2 regions of the Arthrobacter sp. 7Tela_A1 genome follow, and region 2 is predicted to be linked to the other one. Evidence: riboswitches for the same ligand, from Rfam matches in the RefSeq annotation. Region 2 holds a riboswitch; the other holds the start of a gene.

Region 1 (11,472 bases), on a different contig from region 2:
GTCTCCCGCCGGCTATCCGACCGGGCCCTTTGACCTGGACCGCATAGGCGCCGGGCTGGTCTTCGCGCGTTCGCTTTCCGAGCTGGCCGCTGCGCTGGTGGAGACCGGGAACGCCGTCGTCCAGGCACCACCGGGCAGCGGTAAAACCACCCTTGTGCCTCCGCTCGTTGCCAACCTGGCAGCACGGACTGAGGGCCCCCGCCGGGTAGTCGTGACCCAGCCGCGGCGGGTTGCGGCCAGGGCAGCAGCCCGGGGGCTGGCGGCGCTGGACGGCGGTGCCGCCGACGGCGCCGTCGGCTACACCGTCAGGGGCGAAAGCCTCGCCAGCCCGGACACCGTGGTGGAATTCGTGACCCCGGGCATCCTGCTTCGCCGGCTCCTGGCTGATCCTTCGCTCCAGGACACCGCCGCCGTCGTCCTGGACGAGGTCCATGAGCGGGGCCTGGAGTCCGATCTGTTGGTGGGCATGCTGGCAGAAGTCCGTGAACTCCGTGATGACCTGATGCTCATCGCCATGTCAGCGACGCTGGAAACCTCACGCTTCGCCGGGCTCATTGCCCCTGAAAACCCAGGTTCCCCGGCGCCGGTGATCGACTGCCCCTCGGTCCTGCACCCCCTGGAGGTCCGCTGGCAGCCCACCAGGGCGCAGCGGCTGGACGAGCGCGGAGTGACGCGCGGATTCCTGGATGAGCTTGCCGGGATTGCCGCAGACGCGCATGCCCGCGCGCTGGCCGCGGACCCGGAAACCGACGCACTGGTCTTTGTTCCGGGTGCCCGTGAAGTCTCGCATGTGGCCTCCCGGCTGAAGCACCTGGCCGGAAATGCCGCCGATGTGGTGGAACTGCATGGACAGGTACGCCCGGCGGAACAGGACCGCGCAGTGTCAGGGCGCCTGCCGCACGGGCGGCCGCGGATTATCGTGGCGACCTCACTGGCCGAGTCCTCCCTGACCGTGCCGGGAGTGCGGCTGGTGGTGGACTCGGGGCTGGCCCGAGAGCCGCGGCGCGATGCCGTCCGGGGAATGTCCGGCCTGGTCACCGTCAGCTGTTCCCGGGCGTCGGCGCAGCAGCGTGCCGGCCGTGCAGCGCGCCAGGGCCCCGGAACAGTGGTCCGTGCCTACTCGGAGGCCGCCTACGCCGCCGCTCCGGCGCAGGCCACGCCCGAGGCCGCCTCCGCGGACCTGACCACGGCTGCCCTTCTCCTGGCCTGCTGGGGAACTCCCGGCGGGCGCGGACTGAGGCTCCCCGACCCCTTGCCTCCGGTTGCTGTCGCGGACGCGGAGAAGGTGCTGCGCGGCATCGGAGCAATCGACGGTCAAGGACTGGCGACGCCGGCTGGCCGAAAGCTGGCGCGCATCCCTGCAGACCCGCAGCTTGCCCGCGCCCTGCTGGACGGAACGCGCGTGATTGGTGACCGGGCCGCGGCGGAAATCACCGCCATGGTTGCCGGCGACTACCGCCCGGCGGGCTCTGACCTTGGGCGGCTCCTCTCCGGCCTTCGGGCAGGAACCGAACCCGGAGCCAGCGCCTGGTCCATTGAGGTGCGGCGCATGGAACGGCTGGCCCGGACATACGCCCTGGGTTCAGCGTCCGGCCGGGACAGCCGGGCCGGGCACCAGCCTGAACCGTGGGAATCCGTGGGCTACATGGTGGCGCTGGCGTTCCCTGCCCGGGTGGCCCGCCGGGTGGCGGGGAGCGCGGGGGACCAGTACCTGCTGGCATCAGGAACACGCGCGGGCCTGCCTCCGCAGAGTTCGCTGGCGGGCCGTGAGTGGCTGGCGATTGCCGACGTCACGCGTGCCCAGGGGCGGTCCGCCGCCGGCACCGGCGCCGTTATCCGGGCCGCAGCTCCGCTGGAGGCAGGCACGGCGGAGGCCGCGGCGTCGCATCTGCTCAGCGAATCCGTGACCGCGGTCTTTATGAACGGGAAGGTAGCCGCACGGCGGCAGCGCCGGCTGGGCAGCATTGAGTTGGAGTCCACGCCGGTCCGGCCGACCCCCGCGGAGGGCCGCACCGCCGTCGCCCAGGCACTGCAGCGCGAGGGGCTGGGAATCCTTGGCTTCTCGACGTCGGCCGACGCCCTGCGGCGCCGCCTGGCGCTGCTGCACCGGCTGCTGGGCCCGCCCTGGCCTGATGTTTCCGAACCCGCCCTTCTTGACCGCATCGAGGAGTGGCTGGGCCCGGAACTTGAGGCTCTGTCCCAGGGGGCACGCGCCGCCGGCGTGGACCTGCTGGACCCGCTCCGGCGCCTGCTGCCGTGGCCCGAGGCCGCACGGCTGGAGGAACTCGCCCCGGAGCGCCTCCTGGTTCCAAGCGGCTCCAAAGTGCAGATCACCTATCCGGACGTGGACGACGACGGCGGCAGGCCGGTGGTCGCGGTGAAGCTTCAGGAATGCTTCGGCTGGGCAGAGTCTCCGCGCCTGGCGGGCGGGAGGGCGAGGATCCTCTTTCACCTGCTTTCCCCGGCAGGCAGGCCGCTGGCCGTTACCGACGACTTGGCGTCCTTCTGGGCCGGGCCGTACAGCCAGGTTCGTGCCGAAATGCGCGGACGTTATCCACGGCATCCGTGGCCCGAGGACCCTTGGTCCGCCGTGGCAACGGCACGGACGAAGGCCCGGATGCAGAAAACGGACGGACGGCCTACGTGACAGGCTCCGCCAGGGAGCTGCCGGCCCATACGCCGTCAAGCACCGCGGAGGCTTCCTCTTCCGATATGGCCAGGGAAAGCGAAATCTCGGTCAGCAGCGGCCGCCGGGCATGGCGGAGCATATCCCGCTCGGCGTGCGAAAGCCCCTTGTCCAGCGACCGGAGCGTGAGGTTGCGTACCACGCGCGCCACGTCATTAATGCTGCCGCTGGCCAGCAGTTCAGTGTTTTCCTTGAACCGCCTGGACCACTGAGCTTCTTCTGCATCGGCTGCGCCCTTGAGGATTTCCATCAGCTGCTGCAGCTGGGTCCCGTTCAGGACACGGCGCAGGCCGACGTCGCCCGCCTTGTCCTTGGGCACCCATACCTGAAGCTTGTTGGCGTGGATTTCCAGGACGAGGTACTCAGTCTCGACTCCGCGCACCTTGCGTGTGGCGACCCTGAGGATCGTTGCGGGGCCGTGATGGGGATGGACTACTGTCTGTCCTTCGTTAAACGTCAATGTGTTTCCCTTTGGCTGCATTGAAGCCGGACTCGTGGGGCGGCTGCCTGTCAGGCAGGAGCGTTCAGGGGACGGTTGTCCCGCCACCTGCCTGCCTTCTCAAGCGACAGTTATGACGGAACCGCGGAGCACGTACCCCGCACACCTGGCTGGGGGACCTGCGCCGCGAGTCTCACCGCTCTATTATTTCATGCTTCGGCCGCGTGGTCGCGGGTAGGACGGGAGGCCGGAGGCGCTTTCCGGCTATTCGCCGCGGACTGCTCCGCAAACGCCGAACGCCCCTTCCCTTGGCAGGGTCGGGGCGTTCCGCGGGGCGGCAGCGAAGGTTCTGCACGCCTCCTTAGGCGCGGTAGTAAACCGGTCCGGAGCCAACGTTGGCGGACTGGACAACCGTCTGGTTGCCGTTCCAGCCGCTGTGGATGGCCTGGCCGTCGCCGATGTAAATGGCGATGTGGGCCAGGCCCATGCCGCCGTCGGCGTAGTAGATCATGTCACCGGGCTCGGGGGTCGAAACCGGGGTGCCGTAGGCGGCCAGCTGGGCGGGTGCCAGGTCACCGACCTGGTGGCCGATGGAGCGCAGCGCCTGCTCCACCAGGACGGTGCAGTCCTGCGCGGCGCCGAGCTGGGCGTAGGCGGAGCTCAGCATGCTGGCGTTGCCGCCGATGGATGCAGCCGGTGCTACGGAGGTGGCCTGAGTGGTCACCGCGTAGTCCGTGTAGGACACGGGCGCCGGTGCAGCGTAGGTTTCCACCGGTGCGGTGTAAGTCTCGACCGGGGCATAGACCGCGGCGGGTTCAACGGCAACAGCAGGGGCAGCGGCTTCACCGACGACGGTGATGACGTCGCCCGGGTAGATGATGGAGGCCATGGACAGGCCGTTCAGGGCGAACACGCTGTCGAGGGAAACGCCGTAGTTGGCGGCGATCTGGCTCAGCGTGTCCCCGGGGACGACGGTGTGCGTGGTGGCTGCGGCGGCTGCGGGGGCTTCGGCCACCGGCGCTGCAACGGCCTCTGCCAGGGGTGCGGTCTGAACCGGTGCGGCTGCGGGTGCTGCAGGGGTGGAGTCGTTCACGACGACGCCGGCCTGGGCAGGGGCTGCCATGCCGAACATGAGGCCGGAGCCTGCTACGACGGCAGCGGCGGTTCCGCCGATGGTACGGGCTTTGCCCGGAGCGACCTTTGCGATGGTGGTCCAGACGCTGGTCTCGGCACAGTGGCGTCCGCGATTGGTTTTGATGAACAAGGAATTACCTCTCCCTATACCTGCGAGGTGAGCTGTCGGGTTCGGATGGGAGTCACCCGGCGAACGGTTCTCAACCGTTCGGCTTAACCCCAAGGATTCGAAAGGACCCAAAAAATTGGTTCCCCCGCCCCTGCCGTCGTGGTGCAAAAGGGTCCTTGGCTAGCGGCAGAGTTAGGTAACAAGCCAAGGCGCCGCATTAGGTTCTGCGGCATGCCAAGGACACTAACAGGCATTCCAGTTGTATTGCAATTCGATAACGGCGGCGTGTTGCCATTGTGTTTTGTAGGTCACGCATGTAAAAGAACAGTCGGCTTACCTTTCCTTTCACTGCAGCCACTTGGGTCTGGGCTCCCAGCCCGGGCGCCGACGGCCAAGCGGCCCCGGAGGATGTCCGCTCACCATGGGTCATTTTGGGTTTCGCGGGTCCGCGCCGGCTTGGCGGGAATACGCTTGAAGGCCCGGAACTGCAACGAAGGAGGCATGCGATGAGCGAACCATCCGGTGAGGGCGGGATGCACCTGCCCGTCGAAGGCGTAGTGCGGGAAGTAGTCATCCCCGCCGGGGTTGCCGGTGCTGCGGAACTGGTGATGGATGTGCGGTGTTATGCCGTGGCGCAACCAGCGGGGATCGTGATCATTGACACAGGATTGCCCGGAACGGAGGACGGCATCGCGGCGGCCGTCGAGGCGTTGGGAGGAACGTTCGGGGACGTAAGGGACATCGTGCTGACCCACCTGCACATGGATCACGTGGGATCGCTCTTCGCAGTTGCTGAGCGGGCGCCGCACGCTGCGATCTACGCGGGCGGGGAGGACTCAGCGGATATACGCGCCCCGCGGCGGGTGACGCCGATAGGCGAGGGGGCCGTCATTCAGGACTTTGGGGTCCTGGCCACTCCTGGCCATACAAAGGGCCACGTGAGTCTCTTTCACGAGCCAACCGGGACCTTGTTCATAGGTGATGCCGCTGCCACGGAGGGTGGCGAAGTGAACCGGGGGCCGGAGGCCTTTACGGCCGACGCCGCACTGGCTGAAGAGTCGCTGGAACGGATTGCGGACCTGGGCCCGGATCGGATTCTCTTCTCACACGGCGCCGAGGTGGCTTCCCCTGCTGACGCCCTGGCCCGGATGGTCGGCGGCCCGTACCACCGCGGCTAGGCTTCCGGGATCAGGCCCGGTTCCGGCGTGCAGTGAGCCAGATGAAGACTGCCCCGGCGGCGGTGGTTAGTACAGCTGCAGGCAGCAGCAGGGCCATGGGTGCAGTGCCGGAGGATACTCCGGCATACAGCAGCCAGCACACGGCCAGTGCGAGGCCGGCAGCGATTGCGCAGAACCGTGCGGATCTCCCGGCCCCAGCGCTGAGGAACGCGGCCACACTGGCGGGGCATGCGAACGAACCGCCCAGCACTGCACCGCCAATCAGGGTCCAGAGGATAAAGCGGGTTTCCCCGCCCGGCTCGACCGCGGAGGCAAAGCGCTGCTGGTAGTTCAGCAGGGCCAAGGCCATGCCGGTCAGGGCGCCGAGCGGGATCAGGAAAAACACAGACGTGCGGGCCCGGACGGGCGTGTTGCTCATGGGTCGACTCTAGCCGGGGTGGGTGGCGGCAACCCAGCGCAGCAGTGAGTAAAGCAGCTGGGTGGCACCGGGCATAAAGCCGGAACCATGGTGGTAAACGGGGTCCATGGTGGTGACCAGCAGGCGGGCAGGCTGGTTCACCTCGTCCAGGTACAGGAGGGCTCCGCTGTCCGTTCCGTCCTCTTCCATGGTGACCAGTGCGCGGGCACCCTCCGGGGGGTGCAGCAGCCCGTGGTGGTGCCAGTCCACTGCGCGCCGTGTGAAGAACTCCCACAGGGGATCCTCGGGCAGGCGCATCCTGGTACCGGTATCCATGCCGGTCCGCCAGGCCCAGAAGACCGTGGGGCGGAAGGTGTAGCTGACGCCGGGAAGCCAGTCCTCGACGTTGTTTTCGCCCAGTACGACCACAGTTTTGCCTGCGTCTTGGAGCGCTTCGCGGAGAGCGGGTTCAAAACGTGCCCGCTGTCCGGGGTGAAGCCGGTCGGCAACCAGCACAACGTCCAGCTCAGCCAGGTCCCCGGGAGTGGAGCCGGGCAGGTAGACCGATTTGATCCGATACGGCTGCAGCACCGGGTCTTCAAGCGTGCGCAGCGCCGGGAAGGTTCCGCAGTGCAGCAGGCCGATGCGTGGAGTGTTCATGCTGATACTTCCTCGGAAGAGCGGGAGCTGATGGTGCCGGTCCCGGCTCCCAGCCATGCGACGAGGTTCGGGCCGAGCCTCCTGGAGCTGTAGCGCTCGTCCGCAAAGCCCTCGAGGTCCAGGCCGCCATGGACCAGCACCTCGCCCTTGCCCAGCGGATAGGTGTAATCCAGGGGAAGGGAGTTCGGGCCAATGCCCGTGACGGCCATTGCGCCTTCGGGCAGCGGGGAATGGTAGCCGCGGCCGTAGAAGCCGGCCACGCCGATTTCCTGGAGCTGTTCATAGGTGTGGACCCCGGGGACACCGGTGCGGAAATGCAGGTCCCGGTAGTCCACGCCGTCCCAGACCGGATGGTCGGACAGGGCATGCGGGCGCAGGTCCCAGGGGCTGCGGTAGTCCAGCTTCAGCCACCGGCACAGGCCGTCGATGAATGGCAGGACCACCTGGCCGTTGACCAGGACGCGTCCGCCGTCACGGACAAACCCGGTCAGGTGTTCGCGGTGCTGGTGCAGCATGACGTGGTCGGCGGCGCCGCTGATGACCAGCGCGCCGGCGGAGAGGATTTTGCCCCGCCGGGCGGGATCGGCGAGGTCATAGGCGTCAGTGTCCTCAATGGCGCCCCGCCAGCCCGGGTCGCCGCGCCCGCGCATGGTCGTTGATCCGGCCAGCCGGATGATGGTCATGGAAGGTCCTTTCGGAGGTCGACGGCGCAGTCGCGCCGACAGGAGGGGCCGAAGTCGGGAACGGCGATGGTGCGGTTCCCGGAGACGGTGTCAACGGTGGGTGTACAGATCGGCAACCCGTAGACGTCCGACAATGCCGGTCCGGTCAGAAGGTCCTCCACCGGTCCCCAGCGGGTGTCATGGGCGCCGACAAAGAGCAGTGCGTTGCGGGAAACATGCAGGGCATGGTCCGGATGGTGGGTCGTCATGATGACTCCCATCCCTTCGGCCGCCAGCGAATCGAGGACGGTGAGGACCCGTGACTGGTTGCGCAGGTCCAGTGCGGAGGCGGGTTCGTCCAGCACCAGGAGCTCCGAGCCGGATGCCAGGGCCCGTGCGATCAGCACGAGCTGGCGCTGCCCGCCGGAAAGCTCCGAATAGTGCCGGTGCGCCCAGTCCGCCGCACCCACCCGTTCCATGGCTGCGCCGGCTGCCTCGCGGTCTTCGGCCCGCGGAACCTGATAGGCGCGCAGATGGCGGGTCCGTCCCATTAGCACCATGTCCTGCACGGTGAAGTCCGGTCCGGCCCCGTGGTCCTGCGGCACGTAGCCGATGGCAGGGCCGGCGGTGAGGGTCCCCTCCACTGGTTGGAGCAGCCCGGAAAGGCATTTGAGCAGGGTGGTCTTGCCGCGGGCATTGGGTCCCAGGATGGAGAGGATTTCTCCGCGTTCCATGCTGAAGCCCAACCCGCGGAAAAGCCAGGGGCGCAGCCTGGAGTAGCGGAACCCCAGGCCCTGGGCCTGCAGCAGGACAGATCCGGTGCCGGCAGCGGATACCGCCTCCGGGAGCAGTGACTTAGTTTCCATCGAACATTGCCTTCTTCTGGGAGCGGGCGAGCAGGGCCACGAAAACGGGTGCACCGATGATGGCCGTCAGGATGCCCAGGGGAATCTCGCTGCTGGTGATCGACCGGCTCAACGTATCGATCAGGATCAGGTAGGTGCCGCCGAGCAGCAGCGACACGGGGAGCAGCACGCGGTGGTCCGAACCGACCCAGAGCCTGGCCAGATGCGGAACCACCAGCCCAACCCAGCCCACGGCACCGGCGACAGCGACTGTTCCGGCGGTCATCAGCGCCACCGCGCAGAGCAGGAGAAGCCGCGAACGGTGCGGATTGACGCCCAAGGCTGCGGCGTCGTCGTCCCCCAGGGAGAGGACGTTGAGGCGCCAGCGCAGTGCCAGGACCACGATCGTCCCGATCCCCACGGGTACCAGGGCAATCAGCACTTTGTCGTAACTGGCCGCGGCAATCGAGCCGAGCAGCCAATGGACAATGGAGGGCAGCTCCGAATAGGGATCGGCGATGTAGGTCATGAAGGACACCAGGGCATTGAAGAAAGCCGCCACCACAATCCCGCCCAACACGATCATCAGCATCCGGCCGCCCTGCCCCAGCCGGGCCAGGAAGAGCACGAAGGCCAGGGCTGCGAGGCCGAAGCCGAAGGCGCCGCCCACCATCCAGGGCCCGGAGAGGCCGAGCGTGAGGATCAGCACGCCGCCGAACGAGGCGCCGGAGGTGACTCCGATAATGTCCGGACTCACCAGCGGGTTGCGGAACAGCGCCTGCAGGCAGGCACCGCCCAGGGCCAGCGCCCCGCCGACCAGGAACGCAAGCAGTACCCGCGGGAGCCGGACGTCCATGATGACGGTGGCTTCCTGGTCGGTCCACGTGCGCCGGAGCAACCCTTCGCCGCCGGGGAACAGCCCGGTGGCTTCACCGGCAAGGATCCGCAGGATTTCATTCGGCGGAACCCAGTACCGGCCCACAGCCATGGAAACGACGCCAACCACCACCAGCAGTACGGCACTGATGAGGACAGGATGGCGGCGCAGCAGGCCGTTCGGCGCGGCGGACCCGGCGGACCGTGCAGACGCGGCAGGCCCGGACGCCGGCGCGGGAACGTTTTCCCTGAGTCGCACGGTTACGCTTCGAAAACGCTGTAGCCGGCGCTGGCACGGTTCATGTCCAGCCGCAGGGCGGCGTCGATCTGCTTTTCGGAAACGTCGTAGTTGTAGAGATAGCTGATCTTCTCCCGCATGGTTGTGCGCAGATTGTGGTCCGTCAGCTCGGGGTGGTAGAGCTCGGCGGCCCACTGCCACATCAGCGGCGACTCCGCACAGGGCACCTCCCAGCGGTATCCGCCCAGCGGCGCCTTGTAGACACGCTTGTTGCGGACAGCGGAGACGGAAGCCAGGGAAGAATCCGCGTAGACGTCCGCCGGGGTGCGTGCGTCGAAGCCGCCCAGCGTGATGACCTCCGGATCCCACTCGATCAGCTGTTCGGCGCTGACGGTGTTGTCCGTGGACACATTGTCCGCCGCCATGTTCTGCCCGCCGGCCAGTTCCATCCAGTAGTGCATGTAGGAGGCTTTGTTCGAAGCGGAGTAGCCCTCACCGGACTGTCCCAGGTGGACAGCCCGCACCGGCGCGGAGACGGAGGCCAGTTCGGCCCCGAGCCTGTCGATTTCCGCGTGCATCCAGTCGGTGATTTCCGTTCCGCGCTGGGGCTTGCCGAGGATGTCTGCGAAGAGGTGAACCCAGGTCTCGAGGTACTCCTGTGTTCCATAGAGCAGGCAGACGGTCTTGAAGCCGGCATTCTCCAGCGGCTCCACGAGGCCCTCGCCCTGGTCCGCCCACTGGAAGACGACGTCGGGGGCCAGTTCCGTGATGGTCTCAATATTGGGGGTGAAGCTGGAGGGGGAGATGGTGGTGGTCGTCTTGGATTCCGGGAAGATCTCACCGAACAGGCCCTGTTGGTTGGCCTGGCGCGTGGACTCGTTGATGCCGGCGATCCTGCCGTACCCGCCGTCGACGGCTGCGATCATGGACGGCGACGGAATGACCGTGGTGGCGATCCGCTGAACGGGTGCATCGAACGTGATGGTCTTCCCCCGCATGTCGGTGACCGAGAACCCCGCACCCGACGCCGCCGGGGAACCGGTGCCCGAAGCGACGGTTTCCCGGGTGGAGCAGGCGCCAAGGGCGAGGCTGAGCAGTCCCAGGCCCGCCCCGCCCAGCAGGGTTCGGCGGGAGGTGAGGGACTGCTTGGGGGTAAGGCGAGACAACTTGGACTCCATTCGGACAACGAACGTTGGTAAGGCTTGCCTAACGGCAAGACAAGAAATCATATTAGCCAACAAAAGTGTGACGTTATTCCAATATGACGCCTGCGGTCGCCGATGAGAGGGAGCTAACAGTGTTCCTTTTTATGAATTACTCAGAATAACTGGTACCGTCGTATCAACGTTGCAGCACTTGGTGGGGTCCCTCAGGACCAGCAACACCCCCCCACGGCGCCTTTCTGTCCGCCCCATTTCCCACATACCGGGCAGCGTTGCCAACGCCCCGCCCCAAGGAGTTACCCCATGTTCAAAACCAAAAACCAGACCCCGGATTCCACTCGCTGCGCACGGTTCACCAGCCCCTTCGGCGGAAGCTATGTGGCAGTCTTCGACCGTTCGCAGGCGGTGCCGGGGACCAGCGGAGGCAGCTACACCGGCGCCTTCCCCCGCGAGTCTCAGGGCTATGGGGTCGACAACTATGTAGCGCGTTTCGATGTCCCGGCATTCTCTGCCGGCAGCCGGCGAGGCAGCTACGTTGACGTTGAGTCCTAACCGCCCGGCCTGACTTCAGAGCCCTTTCGGCTGCCTTGGGGCGGCTGCGGTTGAGACCGGTTCCGGCAGTACCGCCGGCAGGGGAACCCGTGGCCGCCTCGAGTTTGAACTCGACGTTTGACTGCGTACGCCTTGACCCCCCAGCAACAGCGGAGCGTACTGTCGATGTGTGGCGGAGAGCCCAAAACCTGGACCAGCCGGGAGCATGTCCCGGCCCTCACAGGTGGTCTTCCTGGGGTTCGTTGTAGCTGCCCTGTGCGGAACAGGGCTGCTGATGCTGCCGGCGTCCGCAGCCGGACCCGGGGCGGTTTCCTTTTCGGACGCACTCTTCACCTCTGTTTCCGCGCTCTGCGTGACGGGTCTTTCGGTAGTGGAAACTCCCGTCTACTGGTCGGGCTTCGGGCACGCCGTCATTCTGGCCCTCATACAGGTCGGCGGGCTCGGCGTCATGACCTTCGCGTCCATCGTCGGACTGGCGGTGATGGGCAGGTTTCGGTTCCGGTCCCGGCTCCAGGCAATAGCGGAGAGCCGAA
Region 2 (11,472 bases):
ACCCTGGGTGTGGGAAAAGGCACCGTCAGCCTGGACGATGTGCAGGGTTCGGACCTGATCATCGTGGCCGGCCAGAACCCGGGCACCAACCACCCCCGCATGCTGACCGCGCTGGAGCGGGCCAAGAAGAACGGCGCGACCATCATCGCGGTGAATCCCCTGCCGGAGGCGGGACTGCTGCGTTTCGACAACCCGCAGACGGCGTCGGGCCTCCTCGGCACCAAGTTCGGCGGCGGAACCCAGCTCGCCGACGACTTTCTCCAGATCCGCCTGGGCGGGGACCAGGCGCTCTTCCAGGGACTCGGCAAATACCTGCTCGAGCAGGAGGAAGAGCACGGGAACGTGTTCGACCATGCCTTCATCAAGTCCTACACAGACGGGCTGGACGCCTACCTCACCGAACTCCGGCGGACCAGCTGGGACGAGATTTGCTTTGCCAGTGGCCTGACCCGCGCACAGATCGAAGCCACCGGCGCCCGTCTGATCGCATCGAAATCCACCGTGGTGTGCTGGGCCATGGGACTGACGCAGCACAAGCATTCCGTGCCGATGCTGCGCGACATCGTCAACGTCCTGCTGCTCCAGGGCAACGTCGGCCGTCCGGGAGCGGGCGTCTGCCCGGTGCGCGGACATTCCAATGTCCAGGGCGACCGCACCATGGGAATCTTCGAGCGCATGCCCGAAGTTTTCCATGACCGGCTTGACGACGAATTCGGGTTCCAGTCCCCGCGCCGCCACGGCTTCGATACCGTCAACGCGATCCGTGCCATGCGGGACTCCAAGGTCCGCGTATTCATGGCCATGGGCGGCAACTTCATCCGCGCGACCCCGGATTCCCTGGTCACGGAGGATGCCCTGCGCAACACCGCCCTGACGGTTCAGGTGTCCACCAAGCTGAACAAGTCGCACCTGGTCCATGGCACCAGGGCGCTCATCCTTCCGGCCCTGGGCCGTACCGACCGTGACACGCAGGCCGGCGGGGACCAGCGGGTCACGGTGGAAGACTCGATGAGCGCTGTCCACGCATCCCAGGGGCGGCTGGACCCGCCCGGCCCTCAGGTCCGCTCCGAGGTTGCGATCGTCTGCGAACTCGCGGAACGGCTTTTCACCGGGAACAATGCGCCTTTCCGGAACAATGCGCCGCAGCTGGACTGGCTGGCTGCCCGTGCCGACTACTCCGTGATCCGCCGGCACATCGAGAACGTCATTCCCGGGTTCGAGGGCTTTGAGGCCAAGATCAAGCGGGGCGGCGGAGGTTTTGTGCTTCCCAACGGCCCCCGTGACGGAAGGAAGTTTGCCACTGCCACCGGCAAGGCCCGCTTCACGGCGAATGAACTGCAGTACCCCAAGGTGCCCGAGGGCCGCCTGATCCTGCAGACCCTGCGTGCACACGACCAGTACAACACCACGGTGTACGCCAAGGATGACCGTTACCGGGGCATTTACGGCGGGCGCCGGGTCGTCTTCGTCAATGCCGCCGATCTGGCGGCGGCCGGGCTTAAGGACGGCGATCTGGTGGACATGGTCTCGGAGTACGAGGATGGGGTGGAACGCCGCGCCGAGAGCTTCCGTGCGGTTGCCTACAACACCCCCGTGGGCTGCGCCGCGGCGTACTACCCGGAGGCCAATGTGCTGGTGCCGCTGGACTCCGTTGCCGACGTCAGCGGCACCCCCACATCGAAATCGGTGATTATCCGGTTGGAGCCTGCTTCACCGGCCACGGCAACGGCAGCGCAGTAACGCTCTGGTCAGGACTGCAGCCGGTTTCGGGAACCACCATCACGGCGTCAGCGTCGGCCAGTCCCCGGAGCATGCCTGAGCGGTAGTACTGCGAGGGCATGGCACGCCCGTCCTGGATGCGGCACGGCACCAGGCGGGTCTTGCCGGGCATCGGGTCGATGCTGACCCCTGCCAGCACGTGGCGCTCCGGTGCCGCCGCGGCGCCGCGAAGCCCGTCAAGCAGGGGCTCCAGAACCGTGAAGACTGCCATCATTGCGGCCAGCGGGTTACCCGGCAGGGCGACCACAAACCGGCCGTCGGGAAGGCGTGCCAGCAGGGTGGGGTGGCCCGGACGCATGGCGATACCGTCGATCAGCAGCTCTGCGTCGACAGACTCCAGTGCGCGGCGCAAATGGTCCGCCTCTGATGTTCCCGTGCCGCCGGTGGTCACCAGGACGTCGCCGGAGGACATCGCAAGGGACGCTTCGTCTATGGCATCGGTGCTCAGTGCCGCGACGACGTCTTCCAGCCGATCCGGAAGCCGCCGGACGGCGTCAACCCTCCCTCCGAGCATTTCCACCAGCTGGGGAAGCTGGGGACCGAAGGTGTCACGTACCTGGCCGGAGTCCGGCAGGCCGAATTCAATGACTTCGTCCCCGGTGAACAGCAGCGAAACCCGCGGTGCCCGCAGCACCGGCAGCGTGTCATGGCCGCACACCGCTGCCAGGGCGATGTGGGCAGGGTTCAGCACAGTTCCCGCAGGGATCGTGGTCTCTTCTGCCGCGGCTTCCTCGCCCGCCGGACGGATGTGTTCGCCGGGCCGGGGTTCATCAGGCCGGGCGCCGGGACCAGGGATGAGTGTCTGGGGATCTCCGGGACGAAGCACGGCGTTTTCGGACCGCAGGACTGCTTCTCCCCCGGCGGGGATCAGTCCACCGGTCAGGATCGGCACGGCCTGTCCCTGCTGCAGCGGACGGCGGCCCGATTCCCGGTGGATCTGCCAGCGCTCGTGTTCGGGTTCTTCAGCAGTCACAAGCGTCCACGGCGGAGCGCCTGCCACCGCCCAGCCGTCCATGGCGGACGACGGATAGTGCGGCACGGGCTGCAGGGCAACGGCATCGGAGGCGAGTGTCTGCCCAAGTGCTTCAGCCAGCGGAACCGTTTCGAACGGCAGCGGCCGGGCCGCAGCATGGGAAGCCCTCCGCGCCTGTTCCCAGGGGGTGTTCGGCTGCAGCGGCAGAATGAGGGGCGCGGCTCCGTTCACTTCTGTTCCCCTGCCCCTGCGGCGTCGCATTCACGCTGGGCTGCCCGGATGGCTGCCCGCATGGCAAGGGCCTCATCAGCCTGCCCGCTTCCGGCCGCCAGGCCCGCTGCGAGACCGGCGACGAAGGTGGTGAGCGGCGCAGCAGGACGCACAACGTTGTGGGCTGCTGCTGCGGCCAAGTCGAGAACCGCGTCAATGTCCACCTCTGTGCCTTCAAGCTCCAAGGACCGCAGCAGGCGCTGCGTCCAATCTTCAAGTTGCTGCTGCTGGGTTCCCATAGTGGCTCCTTTGTCCGTCGCGTAGCACCGGAAGCAGCAGGTTTCAGGCGGTGCGGTTACCTGGGCTGATCCCCCAGCTTTCGGCATCATCCCAGGTGTCCACGTCCGCGGTGCTACCCGCTGGAACGGCGACCTCTCTCCACTGCACCCTAGCAAGCAGGCTGAACATTGACAGATTCTCCAGCCCTTCAGGACGTGCTGCCACGCACCGCCGCAGCTCAGCGCTCCGGTACAGTGCCACCAGCGGCTGCGCCTTGCCCCTGGCATCTACTGCCATGAGGGAGGTCCGGGGATCCAGCGCGGCTTCGGCGAGCAGGGCGGGGACTGCACGGGCGACGCCGGGCATGTCGCAGGCCAGCACCAGTGTCCATTCGGGCTGATGCTCCCCGCGGGCAGCGGACCGCTGATCCAGGACCGAGAGGGCGGCCCCGACTGCCGCCGCCGGACCTCCGAACGGAGGATCCTCACGGACGCGAACGCAGTCATCCCCGTACCTGAGCAGCATGGAGTCCAGCCGGTCAGGTCCCGCGACGGCTATTTCCCGTGCTCCAGCGGAGGCGTCGAGGGTGATCTCCAGGAGGCTGCTGTCACCGAGGACGAGCTCCGCCTTGGGCACACCCCCCAGCCGCGAGGATCGCCCACCGGCCAGGACGACGGCGTCATAGGCAGGCGGGGGCGGTTCCGGCAGCGCCACTAGGCTGCCGTATCGCCGAGGAAGGGATTCCACTGGGCAGCGGGCTGCTCCAGTTCACGGATTTGCCACCGGGCGCCCCTGGGCGGCCGGGGAGTAAAGCGCAGTTTCCATCCGAGCTGGTTCAAGGTTTTGTCCCCTTTGTGGTTGTTGCATCTCAGGCAGCAGGCCACAAGATTCTCCCAGCTGTCTTCTCCCCCGCGGGACTTCGGCACTACGTGGTCAACAGTGGATGCCTGCTTGCCGCAATAAGCGCAGGAGTGCCCGTCCCTTCTCAGGACACCCCGCCTCGTGGCGACGGTCCCCTCCCGGTACGGAATATTCACGTAGCGGTTGAGGAGAATCACGGAGGGCCGTCCGAAAACGTCCGTGGGGCCAACGACCGGATCGCCGCTTTCGGCAAGCACGCTCGCTTTGCCGGTGAGGACCAGCACCAGCGCGCGCTTGAACGTTACGACAGCCAGCGGTTCGTAGCCGGCATTCAGAACCAAGGTTCGCATGCACGTTCCTCTTCGCCTGCCCGGCGGTGGTGCAGGAGGGAGAAACAGCCCCACCTTTACCCCGCGGTACTTCGAATCTTGATTGCAAGAGTAAGCCGCAGGAGGCGATCACGCCATTTAAAGGCCAGTAAAGGCAAGGAAACGGCGGGACGCCAAGCGGGCCGCACCGGTAGCCGGGCAGAAACCAGCAAAGGACCTTCCCGAGGGAAGGTCCTTTGCTGGACTGTGTCAAAAAGTGATGCTAAGTCAAGAAAGAGGTACTGCTAGCCGCCAACGCGGATGTAGACGCCGCCTGAGCCGAGCTCTGCCGGGGCAACCACTGTCTGGTTTCCGAAGAAGCCGCCGTGGATGGCTTGGCCGTTGCCGACATAGACAGCGATGTGGGCCAGGCCCATGCCACCGTCGGCGTAGTAGATCAGGTCGCCCGGAAGCGCCTCCGCTGCACCCACCGTGCGGCCGAGGGAAAGGTAGCCGGCCGGCCACCCGTGGTAGTTGATGCCTGCAGCGGCCAGCGCGTTTGTTGCCAGCATGGTGCAGTCCTGCATCACGCCAAGCTGTGCGTAGGCAGCAGCCGCGATGGTAGCGCCGACGCCGGAGGCAACTGCGGGAGCCGCGGGAGCCGCATGGGCGGGTGCAGCAGCTGCTGCACCGGTGCCCTGTGCCGGGGCCTGCGCTGCGGGAGCAGCGATTTCCTGCGACTGCACGGAGATTTCTGCTTCCACAACAGGCTGCTCGGCAACAATGACGCCGGGTACCTGTGCGAGCTTCAGCTCCAGGCCTGCTGCGTCAGCAGGGACCTGAAGAGGGATGGAGGACAGATCCAGCTTGCTGGTCTGCACGTCACGGGAGGTTTCCGCGCCGGCGGCGTTTGCTGCGACGCCGGTGGTCAGTACCAGGCCCGAGGCTGCGGCAATCACAGCGGCCTGGCGGCCCATCGTGCCGGCGTTGGTGCTGACTGCGTCGGCCAGGGCGGTGAGGGTGCTGGTGCGCTGGACGGGAGCCCGGTGGCGCGCGCGCTCAGTTGTCGAGGTCATGGAAGGTGTTTCTCCGTAGTTTCAGGCAACCGCGCGTCAGCTGACGCGGACGAAGCTTGCGCCGGGAAGGTCGGACAGGGAGTGCAGGCCGGTGTTCATGCCGTTCAGGCCACCGGAAATGACCTGGCCGTTGCCGACGTAGATGGCCACGTGGCCGCCGGTGATTACCAGGTCGCCTGCCTGCGGAGTGCCAACCACTGCACCGAAAGCGAAGAACTGTGAGGGGCCGAGGTCGCCAACGGACTTGCCGACCGACCGCAGGGCCTTCTCGACCATGGCGGTGCAGTCCTGCGCGACGCCGATCTGACCGTAGGCGGAAGCTACCAGCCCGGCGGCAATGCCGCTGGCGGGAGCAGCCTGGGCCGGAGCCGGAGCGGAGGAAGCGGTGGTGACGCCGGTGGAGGCCTGGGCCTGGGCCTGAGCCGGTGCCGGTGCTGCTGCAGCCTGCTGGGCTGCATAGGCTTCCTGCTGGGCGGCGAGTGCCGCCGCTGCTTCTTCGGCTGCCGCGAGCTCGGCTGCCGCGATTTCGGCCCGGATCTCAGCGCCGGAAAGCGAGCCGGCAAGGGGCTCAACCGGAAGATCGAAAGGTGCCTGCTCAGAGACCGTGACGGTCCCGTTGGAGGTCACAACGTTGAGGGGGGTGGATTCCAGTGCCTGGCGGTCGGTGGAGACCGGTGCAGCCTGCGCCGGCATACCTGCGGCCAGAACGAGGCCGGAAGCTGCAACGACGACGGCGGCCTGGCGGCCGACGGATCCTGCGTTGGCGGTTACGGCTTTGGAAAGCGCCGTAAGCGGGCTGGTTTGAGCTGCGGGCGCACGGTGGCGTCCGGACGTGTTTGATGACACAGTTATTTGCCTCTCCCAACGCCTGCGAGGTGAGCTGTCGGATTCGGATGGGAGTCACCCGGCTGCGGACTGCTAGGTCCAGCAACTTAACCCCTAGGGCTTCTTACGAAACCCAAAATTGGTTCCCCCGCCTCTGCCATGCGATTTTTGCGAACGGATCTCAGACAGTGGCAGAGCTCGGCGAACTGTTCGAGAGTGCCCGGTCTTTGGCGAACCAGGCACGGTGACGAGAATATAACAACATCAGGGAAATGTCACGCTCAGGTCACGAAAGTGTATTGAGCGGGTCACAACCAGCCAAGAGGGTCGACAGCAGTGCCGTTAACCATTACTTCGAAATGCAGATGGCAGCCGGTTGATGCACCCGTGCTGCCGCTGGCGCCCACCAAGTGGCCGCGCTGGACTTCATCCCCCACAGACACGCTGATGGCGGAAAGGTGGTTGTACGTCGTCTCGACGCCATTGCCGTGGTCGAGAACCACACGGTTCCCTCCGCCGAAGGCATGCCACCCGGCAAAAGTAACGGTGCCGCTGGCTGCTGCCGTGACCTCGGTCCCGCAGGCCGCCGCAAAGTCCTGGCCGGTATGAAGCTCTCCCGCCGCTCCCGTGATCGGGCTGACCCGGTAACCGAAAGAAGAGGTCTGCACCAGTTCGGATTCCAGCGGCGTTGCCAGCGTGCCCTTGGCAGCGGCGGGGGTGACGTCCACCCCGGCCACTGTGAGCCCCTGGAGCTTGGCGTCAGGGTCAAACTTGCTGGTGAGCGCCGCCCGGTCAAAGCTGAGTGTGGCGTTCGGATCTGCAGACACGGCCGGTGCCGCGGACGGCGTGGGCTGCTCCGCCGGAATGTCGGCAGCTGCCGTCGTGGGCAGGGCGACTGTCAGGACCAGACCCGATGCCGCAGCACCAATAGCCAGCTTCTGCGCCGACGCTCCAAGGGGGCGCTGGACAGGCTCTGCGCGGCGGCGGCCTGTTGACCGGTCAGTGGAGCGTGGGCGCAGCGGTGCAGCCGGTGTTTCGGCTCTGCGCCTGCCCGAAGCTGCATGCTTCGACAAGTGTTTCCCTCTCTGCAAAGCCTGCGAAGTTAGCTGTCGGATTCGAGTAGAGAAAACTCGGCCTCTGACGCACGGGATCCGCGAGGATCCCCTGCTGCTCGGAGGCTTCACCCCAAGGCAGCCCTGCTGCCGGTGATTGGGTCCTCCGCCCCTGCCTTCGAACGGTTGCACCTGCGGTCCAGTGGCAGGGTTCGGCTGTCGGACCGGTAAGCGGTGGTGTTGCTGTAGTCAGATGCAACTATAGGGTAAAAAGTCGAAAAGATACCATTCCGTTATCAGGGAACCTGAATATCACGGACGGGCTGGGCGACGAAGACGTGGGACGCCACTTCTGCAGGCAGTTCCAGTGCGCCTTCGATCCCGGGAACCCGCACGGAGATATAGCCGCCGACCACCTCCGCCGTAATGGTCGCTCCCGGGCGCAGGCCCGCTTCATCGAGCTGGTTCAGCAGTTCGGGATCGACCTGGATCGGTTCGGCCAGCCGCTCCAGCAGCATTTCTTCTCCCTGCTGGACAGAGCCCACCGCAGAGACCAGGTCCAGACAGCTGGGGGTCCGTGCTGACGGAAGCCCGCCAATAGCCTCCAGGCCCGGAATGGGGTTCCCGTAGGGCGACTCTGTGGGGTGTCCCAGCAGGTCGTAGAGACGCCGCTCCACCCGTTCGCTCATCACATGCTCCCAGCGGCAGGCCTCGTCGTGGACGTAGGCCCAGTCCAGTCCGATCACGTCGGCCAGCAGCCGCTCAGCCAGCCGGTGCTTGCGCATGACCTCGGTTGCCCGCCGGCGTCCGAATTCGGTCAGCTCCAGCTGACGGGTCCCCGAAACCACAACCAGGCCATCGCGTTCCATCCGGCCGATGGTCTGGGAGACGGTAGGACCGGAGTGGCGCAGTCGCTCGGCAATCCGCGCCCGGAGAGCGACGATGTTCTCCTCTTCGAGTTCCAGAATGGTTCGAAGATACATCTCAGTTGTGTCTATGAGGTCCGTCATGACCAGCCGCTCCTAGCATTCGTGCGGAAGAGAAGGGATGGAAAACCGGCGTGGCGCAGACCGCGCCGCAGGTTCGGTTCCACGTTAGCCCATGGCACCGAAACGGACCCAAACACCATGCCGCGGGCCACCTTAGGGCACCCGGTCACAAATAGGAACGTCACGGCCGCCGGGTGTTGAATGGAAATGTACGTGAAGTACCCTGCCAACCCGCTTGGAGCAAATACAACAATGGGCGAAACCACCGCACTTACCATCCCTGCAGACCTTCTTCCCAAGGACGGACGTTTCGGTGCCGGTCCTTCCAAAGTCCGCCCCGAACAGATGGATGCTCTCTCCCGCGCCGGAGCAAAGCTCCTGGGCACCTCCCACCGGCAGGCTCCGGTCCGGAACCTGGTCGGTAGCGTCCGGGAGGGACTCTCCTCGCTGTTCTCCGCCCCCGAAGGATACGAAGTAGTCCTCGGCGTCGGCGGATCCACGGCGTTCTGGGATGTTGCATCATTCGGCCTCGTTGAGAACAAGGCACAGCATCTTTCCTTCGGTGAATTCGGATCCAAGTTCGCTTCAGCTACGAACAAGGCGCCGTTCCTGGCTGCCTCCAGCATCATTAAGGCGGAGCCCGGCACCCGCCCCGAGGCACAGGCTGAAGCGGGCGTCGACGTGTACGCCTGGCCGCAGAATGAGACGTCCACGGGCGTTGCGGCTCCGGTCCGCCGTGTCGAAGGCGCAGACAAGGATTCCCTGGTCCTGATCGATGCGACGTCCGCTGCCGGCGGACTCGACGTCGATCTCTCGGAGGCGGATGTCTATTACTTCGCACCGCAAAAGAACTTCGCGTCCGACGGCGGGCTCTGGCTTGGCATGTTCTCTCCTGCCGCCATCGAGCGCGCAGCGCGGATCAATGCATCGGACCGCTGGATCCCGGACTTCCTGAACCTGCAGACAGCCATCGACAACTCACGCCTGAACCAGACGTACAACACGCCGTCGCTCTCCACCCTGGTGACGCTGAACGCCCAGCTGGAGTGGCTGAACTCGAACGGCGGGCTCAAGTTCGCCACGGCCCGCACGGCGGACTCCGCAGGCCGCATTTACGCCTGGGCCGAAGCATCCTCCGTCGCCACGCCGTTTGTGGGGCGGGCCGAGGACCGGTCCAACGTGATCGCAACCATCGACTTCGACGATTCGATCGACGCTGCGGGGATCGCCAAGACCCTGCGCGCGAACGGCGTGGTGGACGTTGAGCCGTACCGCAAGCTGGGCCGCAACCAGCTGCGCATCGCTACGTTCGTGGCGATCGAGCCCGAAGACGTCAGCGCACTGCTGCAGTGCATCGACTACGTCATCGAGCATTCCTAGCAGCAGGCAGCCGCACGAACAGGGCCCCGCCGCTACTGCGGTTTGGGGTCCTGTTCCGTTTCCCGGGTCGTCAGGTAGAGGCGCCGCCGCACGGTGCGGTCGTAGTGCAGGCGCAGATGATGGGAACGCCAGGCCCAGACCAGTCCCACCACAGCGGTGATAATGCCCGATGCCGCCGCGACCCCAAGGCTCCACCGCGGTCCAAAAGCGTTGGATACCCACCCCACGATCGGCGCACCAAGCGGCGTCCCGCCCATGAAAATGGCGAAGTACAGAGCCATGACACGTCCACGCATGACGGGCGTCGTCGTTGTCTGCACATAGGCATTGGCGCTTGTCATCAGGGTCAGTGCAAACAGCCCGGTGGGAATGAGGGACAGGGCAAAGATCCACAGGTTGGGAGAGAATGCCGCCAGCAGGCAGGAAACCCCGAACGCTCCCGCAGCCCCGAAGATGAAGCGCAGCCGCGGGCGTTCCCGACGGGCGGAGAGCAGTGCCCCGCAGACAGAGCCGATGGCCATGATCGAGTTCAGCAGACCGAAGATCCCGGCATCCTGGCCAAACTCGGTGCGGGCCATGGCTGCTATATATACGGCGAAGTTGAGGCCGAAAGTGCCCACAATGAAGATCGCAACCAGCACCATGACCAGATCCGGCCGGTACTTCACATACTTCAGTCCTGCCCGGATGCGCCCCTTGCCCGGAGGTGCCTTGGGCAGCACCCGCAGCTCAGCGCTGCGCATCTTCAGCAGCGCCAGGACCATCGCCGCGAAAGTCACGGTGTTGATGAGGAACACCCAGCCGGGACCGACCGCCACGGTCAGCAGGCCTGCTGCTGCCGGTCCGACCATGCGGGCACCGTTGAAGGAAGCACTGTTCAGGGCGACGGCGTTGGGCAGGTTTTCTTCAGAGACCACTTCGGAGACAAAACTTTGGCGGGCCGGGGCGTCAATCGCCGAGACGATCCCCAGGGCCAGCGCGAAAGCATAGACATGCCACAGGTGCGCATGTCCCGAGAGCACCAGCAAACCCAGGCCCGCGCCCAGTGCCGCCATGGACACCTGGGTGGTGAGCAGGACCTTTCGCCGGTCATAGCTGTCGGCGACGAGCCCCGCCCACGGGGCCAGCAGCAGCTGGGGTCCGAGCTGGAGCGCCATCACAATGCCCATGGCCGCGGCATCCTGGTTCGTCAGGATGTCATAGACCAGCCAGTCCTGGGCGGTGCGCTGCATCCAGGTGCCGATATTGGACACCAGGGCTCCGATGAACCAGATGCGGTAGTTGAAGATGCGAAGCGAACGGAACATGTGGGTTCACTTCTCCCTTCCGGGATCAAGAACCTGGTTCCGGCTGCTCAACTGTTATTCGTCCTCCATGGCCGCAGCGCCGCCGGCTGCGTCCTCTTCCGGTTCGACTGCCTTTTCCTGCGCTTCTGCTGCTGTCCCGGGCTGGGCTTCCCCATCCCCGTAGGCAGCGTTCTCTGCGCGCTTCCCTGCCTTTTCTTCTGCCTTTTCTTCTGCCTGGGCAGCAACATCCTCAGGACGGAGCCGCTCGGACCACGGAACCCATTCCGGAGCCAGGACAGAGTCCTCGGAGGGCAGCAGTCCTACTTCGCAGACAGTTGCGGCCTTTCCGCGGGGAACCCGCGCCACGGTGGCGTACCACTGCCAGCCGCGGTAGCCGGGACGATGTGCCTGGAACCGGTGGGTAACCAGCCTGTCAGCCTCAGGCACTGCCCCG

The links. Region 2 has a riboswitch for cyclic di-AMP ahead of TVB01_RS09425 (NlpC/P60 family protein). Riboswitches for the same ligand answer to the same signal wherever they lie in the genome.
Region 1: linked by a shared signal. The riboswitch ahead of TVB01_RS12630 (LysM peptidoglycan-binding domain-containing protein) and the one ahead of TVB01_RS09425 (NlpC/P60 family protein) in region 2 are both predicted to bind cyclic di-AMP.

Annotation. Positions count from the first base shown of each region.
Region 1 is NZ_JAXIOO010000031.1:1,834-13,305, forward strand. Features, by position in the region: gene hrpB (ATP-dependent helicase HrpB) at 1-2,647, shown strand, start outside; gene TVB01_RS12625 (CarD family transcriptional regulator) at 2,640-3,146, opposite strand; gene TVB01_RS12630 (LysM peptidoglycan-binding domain-containing protein) at 3,487-4,389, opposite strand; cyclic di-AMP (ydaO/yuaA leader) riboswitch at 4,393-4,567, opposite strand; gene TVB01_RS12635 (MBL fold metallo-hydrolase) at 4,875-5,546, shown strand; gene TVB01_RS12640 (hypothetical protein) at 5,557-5,964, opposite strand; gene TVB01_RS12645 (hypothetical protein) at 5,974-6,603, opposite strand; gene TVB01_RS12650 (hypothetical protein) at 6,600-7,286, opposite strand; gene TVB01_RS12655 (ABC transporter ATP-binding protein) at 7,283-8,131, opposite strand; gene TVB01_RS12660 (FecCD family ABC transporter permease) at 8,121-9,245, opposite strand; gene TVB01_RS12665 (ABC transporter substrate-binding protein) at 9,248-10,390, opposite strand; gene TVB01_RS12670 (hypothetical protein) at 10,691-10,939, shown strand; gene TVB01_RS12675 (TrkH family potassium uptake protein) at 11,145-11,472, shown strand, end outside.
Region 2 is NZ_JAXIOO010000018.1:26,211-37,682, forward strand. Features, by position in the region: gene TVB01_RS09395 (FdhF/YdeP family oxidoreductase) at 1-1,740, shown strand, start outside; gene TVB01_RS09400 (molybdopterin molybdotransferase MoeA) at 1,691-2,983, opposite strand; gene TVB01_RS09405 (DUF6457 domain-containing protein) at 2,980-3,261, opposite strand; gene mobA (molybdenum cofactor guanylyltransferase) at 3,305-3,955, opposite strand; gene TVB01_RS09415 (HNH endonuclease) at 3,955-4,452, opposite strand; gene TVB01_RS09420 (NlpC/P60 family protein) at 4,716-5,486, opposite strand; gene TVB01_RS09425 (NlpC/P60 family protein) at 5,523-6,332, opposite strand; cyclic di-AMP (ydaO/yuaA leader) riboswitch at 6,338-6,494, opposite strand; gene TVB01_RS09430 (M23 family metallopeptidase) at 6,620-7,384, opposite strand; cyclic di-AMP (ydaO/yuaA leader) riboswitch at 7,388-7,591, opposite strand; gene TVB01_RS09435 (metal-dependent transcriptional regulator) at 7,660-8,373, opposite strand; gene serC (phosphoserine transaminase) at 8,605-9,732, shown strand; gene TVB01_RS09445 (MFS transporter) at 9,765-11,039, opposite strand; gene TVB01_RS09450 (DUF3027 domain-containing protein) at 11,094-11,472, opposite strand, start outside.